One region of the Blautia sp. SF-50 genome, then DNA from elsewhere that is predicted to be linked to it. Evidence: predicted binding sites of a transcription regulator. Region 1 holds the regulator's gene; the other holds the start of a gene.
What was found. The regulator NrdR, encoded in region 1, represses ribonucleotide reductase genes. The targets are predictions, from matches to a motif close to CACAANATNTTGTG.

Region 1 (9,195 bases):
TGAAAATTTTTTTACAAACAAAAATATTATAACTGATTTTCAGAAAAAAGTACAGGCTGGGTTGTCGAGAACAAAGTGAACAGCAGCATTCTAATAACGCAGGAACCTTCAGGAAAATCTTCTTGAGGTTTTTGACGGGAAGGCTTACAATATGAACCAGAAACTTTGAAAATGTAAGGAAAGGAATAATAGCAGTATGAATGAAGAAACACTGGAGATTTCTTTTGACCAGATAGAGAAAGAACGGGGGAAATATCTTCTGATAGATACCCGTGATAAAGTAACTGTAGAATATGGAATGATCCCTGGAGCAATCTCTGTTCCGGAACAGGAACTGGAAGAGCGGGCAGAAGAACTGAGGGGGGATAAGATACCGGTCCTTTACTGTACAAGAGGGCTTTTCAGCCAGGAGGGTGCAGAGATGCTCCGGGAAAAAGGAATTCCCGCACTGAGCCTGAAAGGTGGATATACAGGATGGCTTTTTCAGCAGATGCAGAAAGAATCCGGTAAAGAGAACAGTGAAGAAGAGGAAAATGATGCAATGGAACAGCGGCGGAAGGATATCGAGCTGAGTATCCGCAAAAAGTTCCATAAGCAGCTGTTTTCCAGATTTGCCAGGGGAATCAACGATTATGAGCTGGTGAAGCCGGGAGATAAGATAGCAGTCTGTATTTCCGGTGGTAAGGATTCTATGCTGATGGCCAAACTGTTCCAGGAACTGAAGCGTCATAATAAGTTTCCCTTTGAACTGGTGTTTCTTGTGATGGATCCGGGATATAATGAGGCAAACCGTGCGGTGATCGAGCACAATGCCAGGCTTCTCGGGATTCCGATCACAGTGTTTGAGACTGAGATCTTCGATGCGGTTTATAATATAGAAAAATCCCCATGCTATCTCTGTGCCCGTATGAGAAGGGGCTATCTTTACAGCAAGGCAAAGGAGCTTGGCTGCAACAAGATCGCTCTTGGACATCACTATGATGATGTGATCGAGACGATCCTGATGGGAATGCTTTACGGAGCGCAGGTACAGACTATGATGCCGAAGCTCCATAGTACAAATTTTGAGGGAATGCAGCTGATCCGTCCTATGTATCTGATCCGGGAGGCAGATATCAAACACTGGAGAGATTATAATGACCTTCATTTTATCCAGTGTGCATGTAAATTTACCGATACCTGTACTACCTGCCGTACAGATGGTACCAGTGTTTCCAAGAGAATGGAGATCAAGAATCTGATTGCAGAACTTAAGAAGGTAAATCCACATGTAGAAAGTAATATTTTCCGAAGTGTGGAAAATGTTAATCTTCATACAGTTATCGCATACAAAAAAGATGGAGTGAAACATTCTTTTCTGGAAGGGTATGAGGACTGACAGATATAAATAAAAGCTGCTCAGGCGTTAGCCCGGGCAGCTTTTACTTTTTCCCGCTGTTTGGTAAGATCATAATATTCATCAGAGATGATCCCGCGACTGGAAAGTGCTTCGTAGGTTTTCTGCTGTGCGGGGGTCATCTTCATTCCGATCGTGGAATTGACATCGGTCAGTACGCAGCTTGTTTTTTCTACCAGCCAGAAAAGTGCGGAATCATCATCGGGGATCATTTTCCAGATTTCGTTTTCTGTATATGGAAGAAGGGACATGAGAGTTTTTAAGTGTCCATCCTGGATCAGACGGTAATCCCCGTCCGGCATGATGATGCCATCGCCATAGAGTTCTTTTTTCTGTTCCATTTTCTGCAGAAGTTTTTCTGTGAGTTTCATGATCGGCTCCTTGATCTTTATTATTTCAACAGTTTTCAGGCACTGCTTTTTTATGAAGTTAAAAAAATAACAATCAGCGTCTATTGTATGAAGCGGCGACAAAAATGTCAAGAGGTTAAAAAGATTTTCGATGCTTATGAATGAATTTTGTTGTGCAATTTGTTTGCTTTTGTGAGGCTAAAGGTTAAAATTATGTAAAAATTATCGTAAAATAAGATCTTCTGTGGTATAATATGAATATTCAAAAAATTCAAGGAAGGACGATGCAGATGTTGAAAAACTGGAGCCCGGAACAAATTCCGGAAAAAGAGGATATCAAAGTGCGTTTAAGCGCTGCAAGAACCAGATTATATGAATTGCAGATGGCTCTGAAAGAGCATAAGATTCCGGTGATCGTGCTGTTTGAAGGCTGGGGAGCTTCCGGAAAAGGAAGTACCATAAGTAAGGTGATCAAGAATATCGATCCTCGTTTCTTCAAAGTTGCGACTATGTCAGCACCTACAGAGGAAGACCTTCGGAAACCATTTCTTTACCGATATTTCAGGGAAATCCCGGAAGCGGGCAAGTTTACATTCCTGGATTCAGGATGGATGGATCAGACCTGTCGTGAACGTATGGATAAAAAGCTGAAGGGTGACAATTATTCAAAACGGATTGACAGTATCCGGAGATTTGAACGTCAGCTGACGGATAATGGATATGTACTCCTGAAATTTTTTATGCAGATCGACCGGAAAGAACAGGAAAAACGTATGGGCATCCTTCTGGAAAGCAAGGATACCAGATGGAGAGTCAATGAATATGATCTCTGGCAGAATGATCATTATAAGAAGTGCAGAAAGATTTTCGACCAGTATATGCAGGATACCAATACATCTGCGGCTCCATGGTATATTGTCGATGCCGGTGACCGGAAGTGGGCAGAACTGCAGGTACTGGAAACCATGATCAGCAATATAGAGGTTGCCATGGAAAACAGCAAACATGCAGTGCCGATCCTGCAGAATGTTTTTCCTCTGGTGGAGATGCCCAGATTAAGCGAGATTCCTCTGGATGGAAAAGAAGTGGGGGATGAAGAGTACAAGGCTGAGCTTAAGGAACTGCAGGCAAAGCTTGGAAGCCTGCATAACCGTCTTTACCGAAAAAGAGTGCCTGTGATCATCACCTATGAAGGCTGGGATGCTGCCGGAAAGGGAGGAAATATCAAGAGGATCACGGAGGCTCTTGATCCCCGTGGATTTGAGGTACATCCTATCGCAAGTCCGGAGCCTCATGAAAAAGCCCGTCATTATCTGTGGCGTTTCTGGACAAGGCTTCCCAAGGATGGTCACATTGCCATCTTTGACCGGACGTGGTACGGAAGAGTGATGGTAGAACGTCTGGAGGGCTTCTGCAGCGAGAATGACTGGAGACGTGCCTACAATGAGATCAATGAATTTGAGAAGGAGCTTTCTGACTGGGGCGCTGTGATCGTGAAATTCTGGGTCCACATTGATAAGGACACCCAGCTTGCCAGGTTCAACGACCGCCAGAGCAATCCGGAAAAACAGTGGAAGATCACGGATGAGGACTGGAGAAACCGTGAAAAATGGGATCAGTATGAAACAGCAGTAGATGAGATGCTTCAGAAAACCAGCACTGCTTATGCACCATGGCACATTCTGGAATCCGTAGATAAGAAATATGCAAGGCTGAAGGCGCTTCGGATCGTGATCGAAGAAATTGAGAAAGCGCTGAAATAAGAGATAAAAGCTGCGGCAGGATAACAGATATTCTGCTGCAGCTTTTTGTCTGAAGAGAGATGAATCAATTCCGGAGATAGTTTCGCATACTGCGAAGAGCATGTTTTTCCAGTCGGCTGACCTGAGCCTGGGAGATACCAATCTCATCAGCTACCTCCATTTGGGTTTTTCCCTCGTAGAAGCGGAGATCGATAATGTGACGTTCACGCTCTCCAAGCCGGTTCATGGCATCTCGAAGAGAAATATCCTCCACCCAGTTTTCTTCCAGGTTCTTTTTATCACTGATCTGATCCATAACATATAGGGTATCTCCGCCTTCGGAATACACGGGCTCAAAAAGGCTTACCGGGCTCTGGATCGCATCCATGGCATAGACGATCATTTCCTTGTCGATACCGATCTCATCAGCGATTTCTGCAATGGTAGGCTCTTTGAGATGCTGCCGCATATAGTTTTCCCGGGTATAGATGGTTTTGTAAGCGATATCCCGCAGAGAACGGCTGACCCGTATGCTGTTGTTATCACGGAGATATCTTCGGATCTCTCCGATGATCATGGGAACTGCATAGGTGGAAAATTTTACCTGAAGAGTGGTGTCGAAATTATCGATCGCTTTGATCAGGCCGATGCAGCCGATCTGAAAAAGGTCATCCGGATTTTCACTGCTGTTCTGAAAACGCCGGATCACGCTTAAAACAAGCCGCAGATTGCCTTTGATGTACAATTCCCTGGCTTCTTCATCGCCAGCTTTGATTCTTTTAAAGAGCTCCGCCTTTTCTTCCTGATCGAGAACGGGAAGGGTTGAGGTATTTACTCCGCAGATTTCAACTTTATTCAGTGCCATCTTAGAATCCTCCTTGTCTTGTCAGTACATTAAGATGATTCTCAGAGGGCGGTTGAAATATACTTTTTCAGGGAAAATATAAAAAATAAAGGGCCTTGACAATAAGGAGGTATTTATTCTCCGGACAGCAGTTTTTCATTACGGAAATCAACAAGGATGATATCTTCGCCGATCTGGCGGATGCAGTCCCATGGAATGGAATATTCATTTTCTTTGGAAAAACACCAGCAAAATTTTCCCGGTTCCGGCATGATCAGGGCTTTCAGACGTGCGGTTTCACAGCAGAATTCCACATCAAGAGGGCAGCCAAGACTGCGGCAGGTATGGATATTGATCACTTCTTTTTGTTTCAGCTCACAGATGCGCATAAATTCATCACCTGGTATGATTTTATGGAAAATCTGTAAAATTTATGCAAGTCCGATTATTGACACATTATGTGCATTTATTTTATAATAAAAACAAATTTAGTAATGATTTACTGATCCGGAAAGGGGGAGAGTTCTGTGAGATGTCCGTTCTGTAACCAGGATAATACAAGAGTTGTAGATTCCAGACCTGTAGAGGATACCAATTCCATCCGCCGCCGCCGTCTCTGTGATGCCTGCGGAAAGCGTTTTACAACTTATGAGAAGGTGGAAACGATTCCGCTGACTGTGATCAAGAAGGATCAGAACCGGGAAAGCTATAAACGTTCCAAGATCCAGGATGGTGTTCTTCGTGCTTGCTATAAGCGCCCCATTCCCATTGAGAGAGTGGAAGAGATGATCGATTCCATAGAAGGAGATATTTTCCGGTCAGAAGACCGTGAGATCAGCAGTACCAAGATCGGAGAGATCGTTATGGAGCATCTGAAGGATCTGGATGCGGTGGCGTATGTACGATTTGCGTCTGTATACAGAGAGTTTAAAGATGTCAGTACCTTTATGGATGAGCTGAAGAAGCTGATCAATTAAGAGATTAAATGAATAGACTGCAAATGCAGGAGATTTCAGGCCGATTGTCAAAAGACAACCGGCCTTTTTTGAAACATGAATGTTCGATTTTTCAGAGATCGTAAAAGTGGATACAAAAAAACAGGAACCGCCTGGGAAAAATCCTCTGCGGTCCCTGCTATAAATATATATTAATGATTCAGGAAACTTAATTAAACAATACCCTGAGCTTTCATAGCGTCAACAACTTTTTCGAAGCCGGCGATGTTTGCACCTACAACATAGTTGTCTTCCATACCGTAACGTTTAGCAGCGTCATCAGCTTTGTGGAAGATATCGATCATGATGTGGTGGAGTTTCTCATCAACCTCTTCTCTTGTCCAGGAAAGTCTCATGGAGTTCTGGCTCATCTCAAGTGCAGATGTGGCAACACCGCCAGCGTTTGCGGCTTTACCAGGCATGAAGAGAACACCGTTCTCCTGAAGGTATGTTGTTGCATCAAGAGTAGTAGGCATGTTTGCACCTTCAACGACGTATTTGCAGCCATTTGCAACCAGTGTTTTAGCTCCGTCAAGACCAAGCTCGTTCTGAGTAGCACATGGAAGGTAGATATCACATTTGATATTCCAGATGCCAAGTCCCTCAGTGTAGGTAGCACCCTCAACACGGTCTGCATATTCTTTGATACGTCCACGTTTTACTTCTTTGATATCCTTTACGACGTCAAGGTTGATTCCGTTCGGATCGTAGACATATCCGTTGGAGTCGTTCATTGCAACAACCTTGGCACCAAGCTGAGTAGCTTTCTCAACAGCGTAAATAGCTACATTACCGGAACCTGTTACAACGATTGTTTTTCCTTCTACGGAATCATTGTGAGCTTTGGCGATCTCGTTGAGCATGTATACAACACCGTAACCGGTAGCCTCTGTACGGATCAGGGAACCTCCGAAGGAAAGACCCTTTCCTGTAAGGACACCCTCATAAAGGCCACGGATTCTCTTATACTGTCCGAAGAGATAACCGATCTCACGTCCGCCGACACCGATGTCACCAGCCGGAACATCTGTATCTGCGCCGATATATTTGCAAAGCTCTGTCATAAAGCTCTGGCAGAATGCCATAACCTCTCTGTCAGATTTACCCTTAGGATCGAAGTTGGAGCCACCTTTTCCACCGCCGATCGGAAGACCTGTAAGAGAGTTTTTAAAGGTCTGCTCAAAACCAAGGAATTTCAGGATACCCTGATTTACAGAAGGATGGAATCTTAAGCCGCCTTTGTATGGTCCGATGGCGCTGTTGAACTGAACACGATATCCCTTGTTAACCTGTACAGTTCCGTTATCATCGATCCACGGTACTTTGAAGGAGATGATCCTCTCTGGCTCTACAAGACGCTCAAGGATGGAAAGTTTACGATACTCTTCCTCATTTTTGTCAATTACGACTTTAAGGGAATCGAGAACTTCCTTAACTGCCTGATGGAATTCTGGCTCGCCAGGATTCTGTGCTACAACTCTTTCATAAACTTCTTCTGTGTAAGACATTGTTGTTTCCTCCTCATCACATATTAAATTGCGTTGAAAACTAAATTCGAGTGCTATTATACATTAACATGCTAAAAAAGGGAAGTGCTAAATTTGATTTTTTTAAATTTTTATTTCTTGCGTTGAAAGCCTAAATGTGAGATGATATAGAATAAATATTTTTTGACTATGAAATTAAAATGGTTAAATAATAGTGAAAATTAGAAGAGGAGTGGTTTTTATGAGAACATTCGGGAAATCATCAAAGCTTGACAACGTGCTGTACGATGTGCGCGGACCGGTTGTGGATGAGGCTGCCAGAATGGAAGAAGATGGAATGGAGATTCTGAAGCTGAATATTGGTAATCCGTATCCATTTGGGTTTTCAGCACCTCAGGAAGTGATCTTGGATATGCTGAGTAATGTTCGTACTTCCCAGGGATATTCCGATTCCAAGGGCATTTTTTCTGCAAGAAAAGCGATCATGCAGTATGCACAGCTTCGCGGGATCCCGGGAGTTACCATTAATGATATTTATACGGGAAATGGTGTCAGTGAACTGATCAACCTCTGTATGCAGGCGCTGCTTGATAACGGGGATGAGATCCTGATCCCGGCTCCGGATTATCCGCTGTGGACAGCTACTGCAACACTGGCAGGCGGAAATGTAGTTCATTATATCTGTGACGAACAGTCTGACTGGTATCCGGATATTGAGGATATCAAGAGCAAGATCACACCAAGGACCAAGGCGATCGTTATCATCAATCCCAATAACCCTACAGGTGCAGTATATCCGAAGGAGATCCTGGAACAGATTGCAGACATTGCAAGAGAAAATGAGCTGATCATCTTTTCTGATGAGATCTATGACCGTCTTGTTATGGATGGATATAAACATACATCGATTGCATCCCTTGCACCCGATGTGTTCTGTGTAACATTTTCAGGATTGTCCAAGTCTCATATGATCGCAGGTTTCCGCATCGGATGGATGATTTTAAGTGGTGCAAAAAGTAAGGCGAAGGGTTATATAGAGGGAATCAATATGCTCTCTTCCATGCGTCTCTGTTCAAATGTTCCGGCACAGTCCATTGTACAGACTGCACTTGGCGGATATCAGAGTGTCAATGAATATACGCAGCCGGGCGGACGTGTTTATGAGCAGAGAGACTTTATTTACAAGGCACTGAATGATATTCCGGGAATTTCCGTTGTAAAACCACATGCGGCATTTTATATATTCCCGAAGATCGATACTGAGAAATTCAATATTTTCAATGATGAACAGTTTGCTTTGGATTTTCTTCATGAGAAACAGGTGCTTGTTGTTCCGGGCAAGGGATTCAACTGGAACCAGCCGGATCACTTCCGTATTGTTTATCTGCCGGATATCCGCCAGCTTGACAAGGCAATGAAGAAGATGAAAGAGTTCTTTGCTACATATAAGCAGGGCTGATCGCAGATAGACAAGAAGAGATTTGCGATCCGCATTCGCTGCCTGCTCATAACCGATAAACTGTAAAGCAGGTATTCGGTTATATTTTCGGCATAGACCGGAACCGAAAAAAATGTTATAATATATCTGAAATATCCCGGCCAGCTACGCCGGGATATACAAATAAGACCAGAATTGCTTGAGAGGGGAATGAGGAGGGACCGTTATCGAACAGCAATAAAACAGAAATCGAAAGGGGAAATAACTGATGAGCAAATTCAACATGAAAGTGACACCTGAGATTGAGAAACTTACCCAGATCTGTCGTGAGAATGACAAACTGGATCTGTCTTTATATGGTAAATACGATGTCAAGCGAGGCTTGCGTGACCTGAATGGAAAGGGTGTCCTTGCAGGACTGACCCAGATCTCCAATGTCCAGGCAACGAAGATCGTGGACGGAAAAGAGGTTCCCTGCGCAGGTAAGCTTTCTTATCGCGGGTATGACATTAAGGATCTGACAAATGGTTTTATCAATGACCGGCGCTTCGGCTTTGAGGAAGTAACCTATCTGCTTCTTTTCGGAAAGCTTCCGGATCAGGAAGAACTGAATGGATTTTCCGGGATTCTTGCGAACCAGCGTATGCTTCCGCGGAATTTTGTAAGGGATGTCATTATGAAGGCACCATCCAGAGATATTATGAACGCTCTGTCAAGAAGCGTGCTGACACTTTATTCCTACGACAAAGACCCGGATAATATTGAACTGGAGAATGTGCTCCGTCAGTGTATCAACCTGATCAGTGTTTTCCCGCTGTTATCTGTTTATGCATATCAGGCCTATAACCACTATGAGAGAGGCGAGAGTCTTTATATCCATCAGCCTAAAAAGGAGCTTTCCACAGCTGAGAATATCCTGCGTCTGTTAAGACCGGATAAGAAG
Region 2 (9,195 bases), on a different contig from region 1:
TCCGATCACTGTTCCACAGTTGATCGGACAGCTAGCATTTACATAGATTTTCGCTCAGCGATCTCAGCCATCTTCGCCTCATTCAGGCGGGTATCTCCATGGACACGGCTGTAGGAAAGATATCCGTTCATACGGTCGATCTTGGTCAGGTTTCTGGAACCGCAGACAGGGCATACATCCATCTCCAGTTCCTCATGACCACAATCGTCACAGTATGCAAGAGAAAGGTTCACTCCCTCATAATATCCCAGATCCATGGCTCTGCGGATCAGTGTACGGATAGCTTCCTTATTGTAGCCGATCGGATAACGTACATACTGAATCTTACCGCCATTGCAGAGCTCCCAGAAACGTCCCTCCAGATCCTGTTTCTCGATCGGAGTCACATCCTCTGTTACATGGCAGTGGAAGCTGTTGCTCACATATGGTCTGTCAGAAACGCCCTCAATGATTCCATACATCTTACGGAACTGCTCTACCTGCAGGCCACAAAGACTCTCTGCCGGTGTTCCGTAGATCGCATAAAGATAACCATCTTCCTTCTTGTACTGATTTACCTTGTCATTGATATATTTCAGGACCTCCAGAGCAAACGCCCCATCCTCGGCAATGGATTTGCCATTGTAAAGTTCCTGAAGCTCATTTAACGCTGTGATACCGAAGGAAGCTGTCATAGGCTTCAGGATCTTGCCAATCTTTTCATTCGGTTTCAGATGTCCGCCGTAGAAACCGCCTTCACAGTATGCAAGCGGGTTGGTGGATGCACGCATCTGTCCCAGATATTCGTAAGTGCGGATATGCAGGTTACGGATCATTTCCAGATAGAAATCCAGAACCTCATAGAAATCTCTGCTCTCCGCTCTGGCCTTTGCAAGGATCATCGGAAGATGAAGACTTACCGCACCAATGTTAAAACGTCCCACAAAAACAGGCGTATCATTCTCATCCGCCGGCTCCATACCGCCACGCTCATACCACGGACTTAAGAAAGCACGGCATCCCATCGGGCTGATGACCTTCTTGTATTTCCTGTACATACTGGAAATATAGCCTGCGCCGGACATAGACAGCCAGTCCGGATACATGGTTTTGGAGGAACACTCCACACCAGCCTCAAAAATATCCTCACAGCACTTTCCGGGACCATGGATCTCTTTGTCATAAAGGAATACGATCTTCGGGAAAAGTACCGGTTTCTTGTGTCCGGCCTTACCCTGTCCTCCCTGATGGACCTCAAGAAGGGAAATCGTACACATCTTCTCAAACTGCTCGGTTCCGAGACCAAGTGTCACCGTAACAAACGGATAATCACCTCTGGAAGAACCGACGGTATTCAGCTTGTACTCAATTCCCTGCCAGCCCTGGTCATAATCCCTGCGGACCTTATCAAGAGCATACTCAATAGCTCTCTCCTCACGGCCACTCCAGCTCTCGTCCGAGTATTTCATAAATTCGGAAATATATTTATCATAGCTCTTCTTTGCATACGGTGCCAGGATCTTATCAACCTCCGGCACTGTAAAGCCACCATACTGCTGTGCTGCTGTACTGAGAATGATATCCCCCATAACATCAAAGGCTGTATCCAGAGTCTTCGGCTCGTTATACCAGACATTGCCCATCTCAAAACCGCCACTTAAAACAGCTGCCACATCGAACAGACAGCAATTCATGGTATCCAGACGTGCAGACTGGTCATGAATATAAATGTAGCCGTCCTTACATGCCTGAAGCTCATTACGGTTCATAAAAAACTTCCGATAGAGTTCCTTGTTCAGCTCATTAAAGATCAGGCTTCGTTTCGTGGCAACAAGGGCGCTGTCTGTATTGGCATTACTTTTATCACCGATATAACGGATCGCCTGACTCTTGGTATAGACATCATCCATCATATGGATAAAATCCAGCTTGTAATTCCGATAATCACGGTAGCTCTTGGCAACTGCCGGATTCACACGCTCCAGAGCCCCCTCCACGATATTGTGCATCTCCTGGATCTCAATCTCATTCTTTCCAAGGGAATCCGCATGCTCCTGGGCAAAACGGCAGATAAAATCCTTCTCCTCGTCTGAAAAAGTATAAAGAATACGCTCTGCGGATTTGTTCACGGCAGCCACGATCTTCTGCGGATTAAACTCCTCTCTTGTCCCGTCTTTCTTGATCACATATAACATTGCTCATCCCTCCCTGTGCTATATATAAGTCGCTATGCAAAATACTATATATAGTACCTATATCCTCTATATATTGTTTTTCATCTATATGTTGTGCTAGGCATGAGTATAACACAGCTGAGGAGAAAAGAAAAGGGATATTTCTGTATACACGAAAATACAGACACTTAGCACTGCCTGATCTCACTGCAGAAATATTCTCACAAATTCGTTCCGATCCAGTCTGCAAGAAAATCCCATAATTTTGGAAGCAGAATGGCCAGTGTCACTATAAACCATATGATCCAGCCTGCCCCACTGCTTTTCTGATCTTTTTTTTGCTGTTTTTTTCCCTGATCTAAAACTTCTGCACGATTTCTGCCCACCGTTGTTTTATTCCTGGTATTAACTGCCGCTGCAGTCTTACGTCCGGCTGCTGCACCTGTATTCCGGCTTCCGGTTAGATTCCGATTCAAATCGGTATTGCGGCTTGCATTCGTATTCCGGTTTATGTTTGTATTCCGGTTCGCGTTCGTATTCCGGTTTACGTTCGTATTCCGGTTTACGTTTCCGTTATGTTGTGTTGTTTGATCAGCATCCTTTCCATACTGCCGCATCATATCCCTCACTTTGGCGGAAGCATGTTTATAATGTATCTCCCGGGGCTCATTCAGATGATATAACACCTCATCATTTCTGTAAGGCATCCCACATAATGAACACCTGCCATTTACAACCTTACCCCCACAAACCTGACACCTTTGACCTGCCATAAGCTCCCTCCATTCTATCCGTCAAAACGGATATTTATATTTCCGTCGTAAACATAAGCATTCTTTTTTCAGTATATCACACTAGGCATTTAATACCCAGTATTTTTCTACGATACCTCAAAAGACTTCCCCTCTCATTATATTGCCACTCCACCCATTTTCTGCTATAATACCCCACAGAGCAATAAGCCTAAAAATCATCAGGAGGAGCCGATAATGAATACAATCACAATCCCCGCAACCTATCATGCAGACCTGAACCTCCATGACACACAGATTGCGATCAAAACAGTAAAAGATTTCTTCCAGCAGACACTCTCACAGAAGCTGAACCTTCTTCGAGTATCCGCTCCAACATTTGTAGCACCGGAATCCGGCCTTAACGACAACCTTAATGGTGTAGAGCGCCCGGTAAGCTTTGATATCAAGGCTATCGAAGGAAGCAACGCCGAGATCGTACACTCCCTTGCCAAATGGAAACGCTACGCACTGAAAAAATACGGATTTTCTCACGGAGAAGGTCTTTACACAGATATGGTAGCCATCCGCCGGGATGAAGATCTGGACAATATCCACTCTGTTTACGTAGACCAGTGGGACTGGGAAAAGATCATCTCCAAAGAAGAACGTTCCATGGAGACTCTCAAGGAAACCGTACGCACCATTTACAGTGTCCTTCGTAAAACTGAGAAATACATGGCTGTACAGTATGACTACATCGAGGAGATCCTTCCGAAGGATATCTTTTTTATCACAACTCAGGAGCTTCTTGACATGTATCCGGACTGCACACCGAAGGAACGTGAATATCGGATCACCCGTGAAAAGGGTGCTGTCTTCCTTATGAAAGTCGGCAAAACCCTCACCAACGGCGAGCGCCACGACGGACGTGCTCCGGACTATGATGACTGGGAACTGAACGGTGATATCCTCGTATACTATCCGGTACTTGACATTGCCCTTGAGCTTTCCTCAATGGGAATCCGTGTTGACGAGGACGCACTTGACCGCCAGCTCACCGAAGCAGGCTGTGATGACCGAAGAGAGCTTCCATTCCAGAAAGCAATCCTGAACAAAGAGCTTCCGTACACCATCGGTGGTGGTATCGGACAGTCCAGGATCTGTATGTTCTTCCTTCGTAAAGCACACATCGGAGAAGTACATGTCTCTCTCTGGCCGAAGGAGATCACAGATGCTGCAGAGACACACGGACTTCAGCTTCTCTAAAACAGCCTACAGATTTATTTATAATTTTCGCGGAAATGAGGTAATAACGTGAACATTCTGTTTTTTCTGATTCCCAAAAGCGAAGTAGCCTACATCTTTGAGGATGAAACTCTTCGCCAGACCCTCGAAAAAATGGAGCACCGCAAGTACTCCTGCATTCCTATCCTCACCATGGACGGCAAATATCTCGGCACCATCTCAGAGGGAGATCTCCTCTGGGGCATGCGCCGTGCAGATATCCACGACATCAAGGAAACAGAGGGAATCCCGATCATGGCGATCCCACGCCGTGCCACCTACAAACCGGTCCATGCAGATTCCAATATGGAAGATCTCCTGGATCGCGCCATTAATCAGAACTTCGTACCGGTGGTAGATGACCAGGGCTCCTTCATCGGGATCATAACCAGAAAATCTATCATCAAATACTGTTACAACGAAATAAAAGCCGCACAGAAAACTGCCGGTGAAGAAATCCACTGAGCAGCGGAAAGAAAAAAGATTTTTTTGCAACTAGCACTACAAAAAACGGATGCTTTATCTCCTGCAGCATTTCCACAGGAGGATCAAGCATCCGTTTTTAATATTCTTATATTTATAATGTCTTTGAAAGAAACTCTCGAAGTCTCTTATTCTTTGGATTTGCAAAGAATTCCTTAGGAGAATTTTCTTCCTGGATCTTTCCTTCATCAATGAAGAGGACTCTGGTTGCCACCTCGCGGGCAAAGCCCATCTCATGAGTTACCACAACCATGGTCATGCCGGATCTTGCAAGCTCCTGCATCAGTTCCAGGACCTCTCCTACCATCTCCGGATCAAGAGCAGATGTAGGCTCATCAAACAGCATCACGTCCGGGTTCATGGCAAGAGATCTTGCAATGGCGATACGCTGCTTCTGACCGCCGGAAAGCATGTCCGGATAGGAATCTGCCTTATCCGGAAGACCTACTCGCTCCAGAAGCTCCAGTGCCGTTTTTTCAGCCTCTTCCTTACTCATAAGATTCAGAGTCACAGGTGCGAGCATAATGTTCTCTTTTACTGTCTTATGTGGAAAAAGATTAAACTGCTGGAATACCATTCCGATCTTCTGACGATGACGGTTGATATCCACCTTGGAATCTGTGATGTCGGTTCCCTCAAAGAGGATTTTTCCCCCGGTCGGCTCCTCAAGGAGATTCAGGGAACGGAGGAATGTAGATTTACCACAGCCGGATGGTCCGATAATGGCTACTACTTCACCTCTGCGGATCTGTGTGGTGATCCCGTTGAGAACCTGATTGCCGCCATAGGCCTTTTCAAGTCCCTGTACATCCAGAAGCACTTCATTACTTACGCTCATTGGTTCTCAGCCTCCTTTCAAGTCTTCCTACCAGATAGGTAAGAAAACAAACGATCACAAGATAGATCGCAGCTACTACCAGCAGCGGGAACAGTGCACTGTAGGTCTGGCTTCGGATAATGTCTCCGCCACGGGTCAGATCCATAAGTCCGATATAACCACTGATGGATGTCTCCTTCAAAAGTACGATCAGCTCGTTTCCAAGGGCCGGCAGGATGTTCTTGACCGCCTGCGGAAGAATGATCTTGATCATAGTCTGTGTATAGTTAAGACCCAGGCTCCGTCCTGCCTCAAACTGTCCCTGATCAATAGACATGATACCGGAACGGACGATCTCAGCCACGTATGCAGCAGAGTTCATACCAAAGGCGATAATGGCAACAACTATCTTACCCGGATCTATGGTTGCAAAAATAACATAAAATACGATCAGCAGCTGTACCATCGTTGGGGTGCCACGGATCACAGTCAGATAAACACGACAGATCACATTAAGGATCTTAAGCTTACCTGTCTTATCATGTGTAGAACGGACAATAGCAATGACAAATCCCAGAAAAATACCAAGAAGTACAGCAAAAAAAGTAATGATGATGGTATTTTTCAGACCGGACAAAATGAACTGCCAGCGATTGTCGTCCAGAAAGTTAAACTGAAACTGTTCAATAAGACTCAAAATTTCCACCCTTTCCAAAACTACAGGTTCCGAAATCCGGAAAACATACCCGGATATCCGGAACCTGATCATTCGCTACTGAACCCTGCAACGAATATCTGTTTCTCAGCTTATCCGTTCAGAATCCTCTGATTTCTCTGTGCAAAATTATTTCTTTACAATAACAACCTGCTCTGCAGTTGTGTACGGATCAGTGAAATCAACGCTCTTTTTACGATCCTCTGTTACTGTCATTCCTGCAGCACCGAAATCAGCTTTTCCGGATTTAACAGAATTTACGATCGCATCAAACTCCATATCCTCGACCTTCAGCTCATATCCAAGCTTGTCGCAGACAGCCTGAGCGATATCAACATCAATACCTACGATCTTATCTCCGTCATAGTATTCGTATGGCTGGAAGGTTGCGTTTGTTGCCATGGTAAGAGTTCCCTTGGAGTGATCTGCATCCTTAGGAGTCTCATACGGTGTCTTACCTGCATCATCACCGATGTAGTTATCTCTGATGGAATCCAGAGTTCCGTCATCCTTCAGCTCCTTCAGCGCTTCGTTGAACTCTTTGGTAAGGTCTGCATTATCTTTGGAAAGACAGATTGCATACTCCTCTTTATCAAAAATATCCTCAACGATCTCAAGATCATCGTTTTTCTCAACAAATTTCTTAGCAGGCTCGCTGTCGATCACTACGCAGTCAATCTTACCCTGTTTCAGAGCCATAACAGCGTCATTACCTTTGTTGTATCTCTCTACTGTTGCGTCTTTAACCTCTGTAGCGTCTGCATCACCGGTTGTTCCAAGCTGAACACCGATCTTCTTACCCTCCAGATCATCTGCGCTCTTGATCTCATCTGCTGCAAAAACAGCGGATGTCATAGAAACTGTCATAGCTGCTGCAAGTGCAAGTGCCATAAATTTTCTCTTCATTTTTTCTTCCTCCTGAATTCTATGTACTTTACGTTAACTGTCTCTCTGCTTGTGTCAGTCCAATTCGTAATGTACAGCATAATTATACATCTCCATGCATATTACTTTGTTTTATGATACCATGTTTCTGACAAAATGCAAGCACATAAAATCCATAAATACGAAAATCCACTTCTAATTTACCGGAATTCCACAGGGAAAATTCACTTTTCGATAACAATTGTCCAATATACTATACTATTAAAGGCAACAAATGGAAAAAACCTGCGTGTTTTTTCCATGGGGTCTTGTGTTCCAACAGAAAAAACAAGTATAATATTCAGAAACAAGAGGAGGTTACTATTATGAAATTCACGAAAATGCACGGCATTGGAAACGATTATGTATATGTAAACTGTTTCGAGGAAACTGTTAAGGATCCGGCCGCAGTGGCAAAATTTGTCAGCGACCGTCATTTTGGCATTGGTTCCGATGGGCTGATCCTGATCCGCCCGTCGGAGATTGCAGACTGCGAGATGGATATGTACAATCTGGACGGCTCTCAGGGTGCCATGTGCGGAAACGGTATCCGCTGCGTTGCCAAATATGTCTATGACCACGGCATTGTGGACAAAACTTCTTTAAGCATCGCCACAAGAAGCGGTATCAAATATGTAGATCTTACTATCCGCGACGGCAAGGCCTCCATGGTAAAAGTCAACATGGGCTCCCCGATCCTCACTGCAAAAGAGATCCCGGTGGTTGCCGAAACCGAACAGGTGATCGACGCTCCCATCACCGTCGACGGAAAAGAATATCACATGACCGCAGTTTCCATGGGTAATCCTCATGCCATCATCTACGTAGACGATGTGGACAGCCTTGACCTGGAAAAGATCGGCCCGTCCTTTGAAAATCACGTATGCTTCCCGGACAGAGTCAACACTGAGTTTGTTCAGGTGATCGACCGCCACACCGTAAAGATGCGTGTATGGGAGCGTGGCTCCGGAGAAACTCTTGCCTGCGGCACAGGCGCCTGCGCAGTTACGGTAGCTTCCATCCTCAATGACAAGGTTGACGGCAGCAAGCCGGTTACTGTACAGCTTCTTGGCGGAGACTTAAACATCTCCTGGGAAAGAGATGAAAACCTTGTATATATGACAGGACCTGCAACTACGGTGTTTGACGGAGAGATCGATCTTGGATTTTTAGGTGAATAAATGAAAAAGGAGGGAGCTTTTCGAAGCTCCCTCCTGCATATTATACTTTTCAGATAAATACCAGAACCCTCTCCACGATAAACACCGCCGCACACGCCAGCAGGGCTACTGTGATCAGGCTTTTTTCCTTATATGCAGCAATAAGTGCTACCAGGAAACCTGCAGCGCCGGAGATGATGCTGTCTGTGGCTTTCAGGATAGCCGGGAAGGTCATGGCTGCCAGACAGGCGTATGGCACGTAGTACAGAAAGGACTTGATAAACGGGCTTCTGATCTCATTTTTTGCAAGAGCAAGGGGCAGCATACGGATGAGATAGGTGACTGCTGCCATCACCAGGATATAGAGATATACATTATGACTCATGAACGGCTTCCTCCTTCTCTTCCACCGGGCAGAAATAAGCTGCTAGGCCTGCTACCAGAAGTGTTGTGATAATGATCATAAATCCGGATGATACCTGTTTTAACACCGGTGTCACCGCAAAAACAGTGCTGACTGCCATGGATGCCACAACCACCCCAAGAACCGGTCTGCTCTTTTTGGACGGCGGGATGATGATGGCCAGGAACATTCCGTAAATGGCAACGCTCAACGCACTAAGCATAAAATCCGGCAAAAGGCTTCCGGAGATTCCTCCTGCCAGAGTTCCAAGAGTCCATCCGGGAATTGCCACGCACATGGCTCCGTAATTATAAAATACGCTGACCTTTCCCTCCTGGGCCGCACTGATCCCGAAAATTTCATCGGTGATACCAAAAGCAGCGATGTATTTCAGGATACCGGACTCCTCACGCCGGAATTTCTGGGACAGGGAAAATGACATCAGGCAGTATCTCAGGTTGATGATCAGCTGGGTCATTGCCATTTCCCACATGGAGCCTCCCGCAAAAATAATGTCCAGTC

Region 2: a site for NrdR is predicted at 2,217-2,230, ahead of nrdD (anaerobic ribonucleoside-triphosphate reductase). Genes of this name have one in related genera too.

The regions. Positions count from the first base shown of each region.
Region 1 covers NZ_FMUW01000008.1:106,241-115,435, reverse strand. Annotated here, with positions in the region: gene BLP57_RS07275 (ATP-binding protein) at 197-1,378, shown strand; gene BLP57_RS07270 (hypothetical protein) at 1,399-1,767, opposite strand; gene pap (polyphosphate:AMP phosphotransferase) at 2,037-3,509, shown strand; gene sigG (RNA polymerase sporulation sigma factor SigG) at 3,574-4,353, opposite strand; gene BLP57_RS07255 (YlmC/YmxH family sporulation protein) at 4,467-4,721, opposite strand; gene nrdR (transcriptional regulator NrdR) at 4,860-5,309, shown strand; gene gdhA (NADP-specific glutamate dehydrogenase) at 5,501-6,835, opposite strand; gene BLP57_RS07240 (aminotransferase class I/II-fold pyridoxal phosphate-dependent enzyme) at 7,056-8,273, shown strand; gene BLP57_RS07235 (citrate/2-methylcitrate synthase) at 8,521-9,195, shown strand, end outside.
Region 2 covers NZ_FMUW01000012.1:2,026-11,220, reverse strand. Annotated here, with positions in the region: gene nrdD (anaerobic ribonucleoside-triphosphate reductase) at 39-2,174, opposite strand; gene BLP57_RS18040 (hypothetical protein) at 2,375-2,629, opposite strand; gene asnA (aspartate--ammonia ligase) at 3,143-4,153, shown strand; gene BLP57_RS09105 (CBS domain-containing protein) at 4,202-4,636, shown strand; gene BLP57_RS09100 (amino acid ABC transporter ATP-binding protein) at 4,749-5,492, opposite strand; gene BLP57_RS09095 (amino acid ABC transporter permease) at 5,479-6,171, opposite strand; gene BLP57_RS09090 (transporter substrate-binding domain-containing protein) at 6,316-7,092, opposite strand; gene dapF (diaminopimelate epimerase) at 7,437-8,291, shown strand; gene BLP57_RS09080 (AzlD domain-containing protein) at 8,341-8,655, opposite strand; gene BLP57_RS09075 (AzlC family ABC transporter permease) at 8,645-9,195, opposite strand, start outside.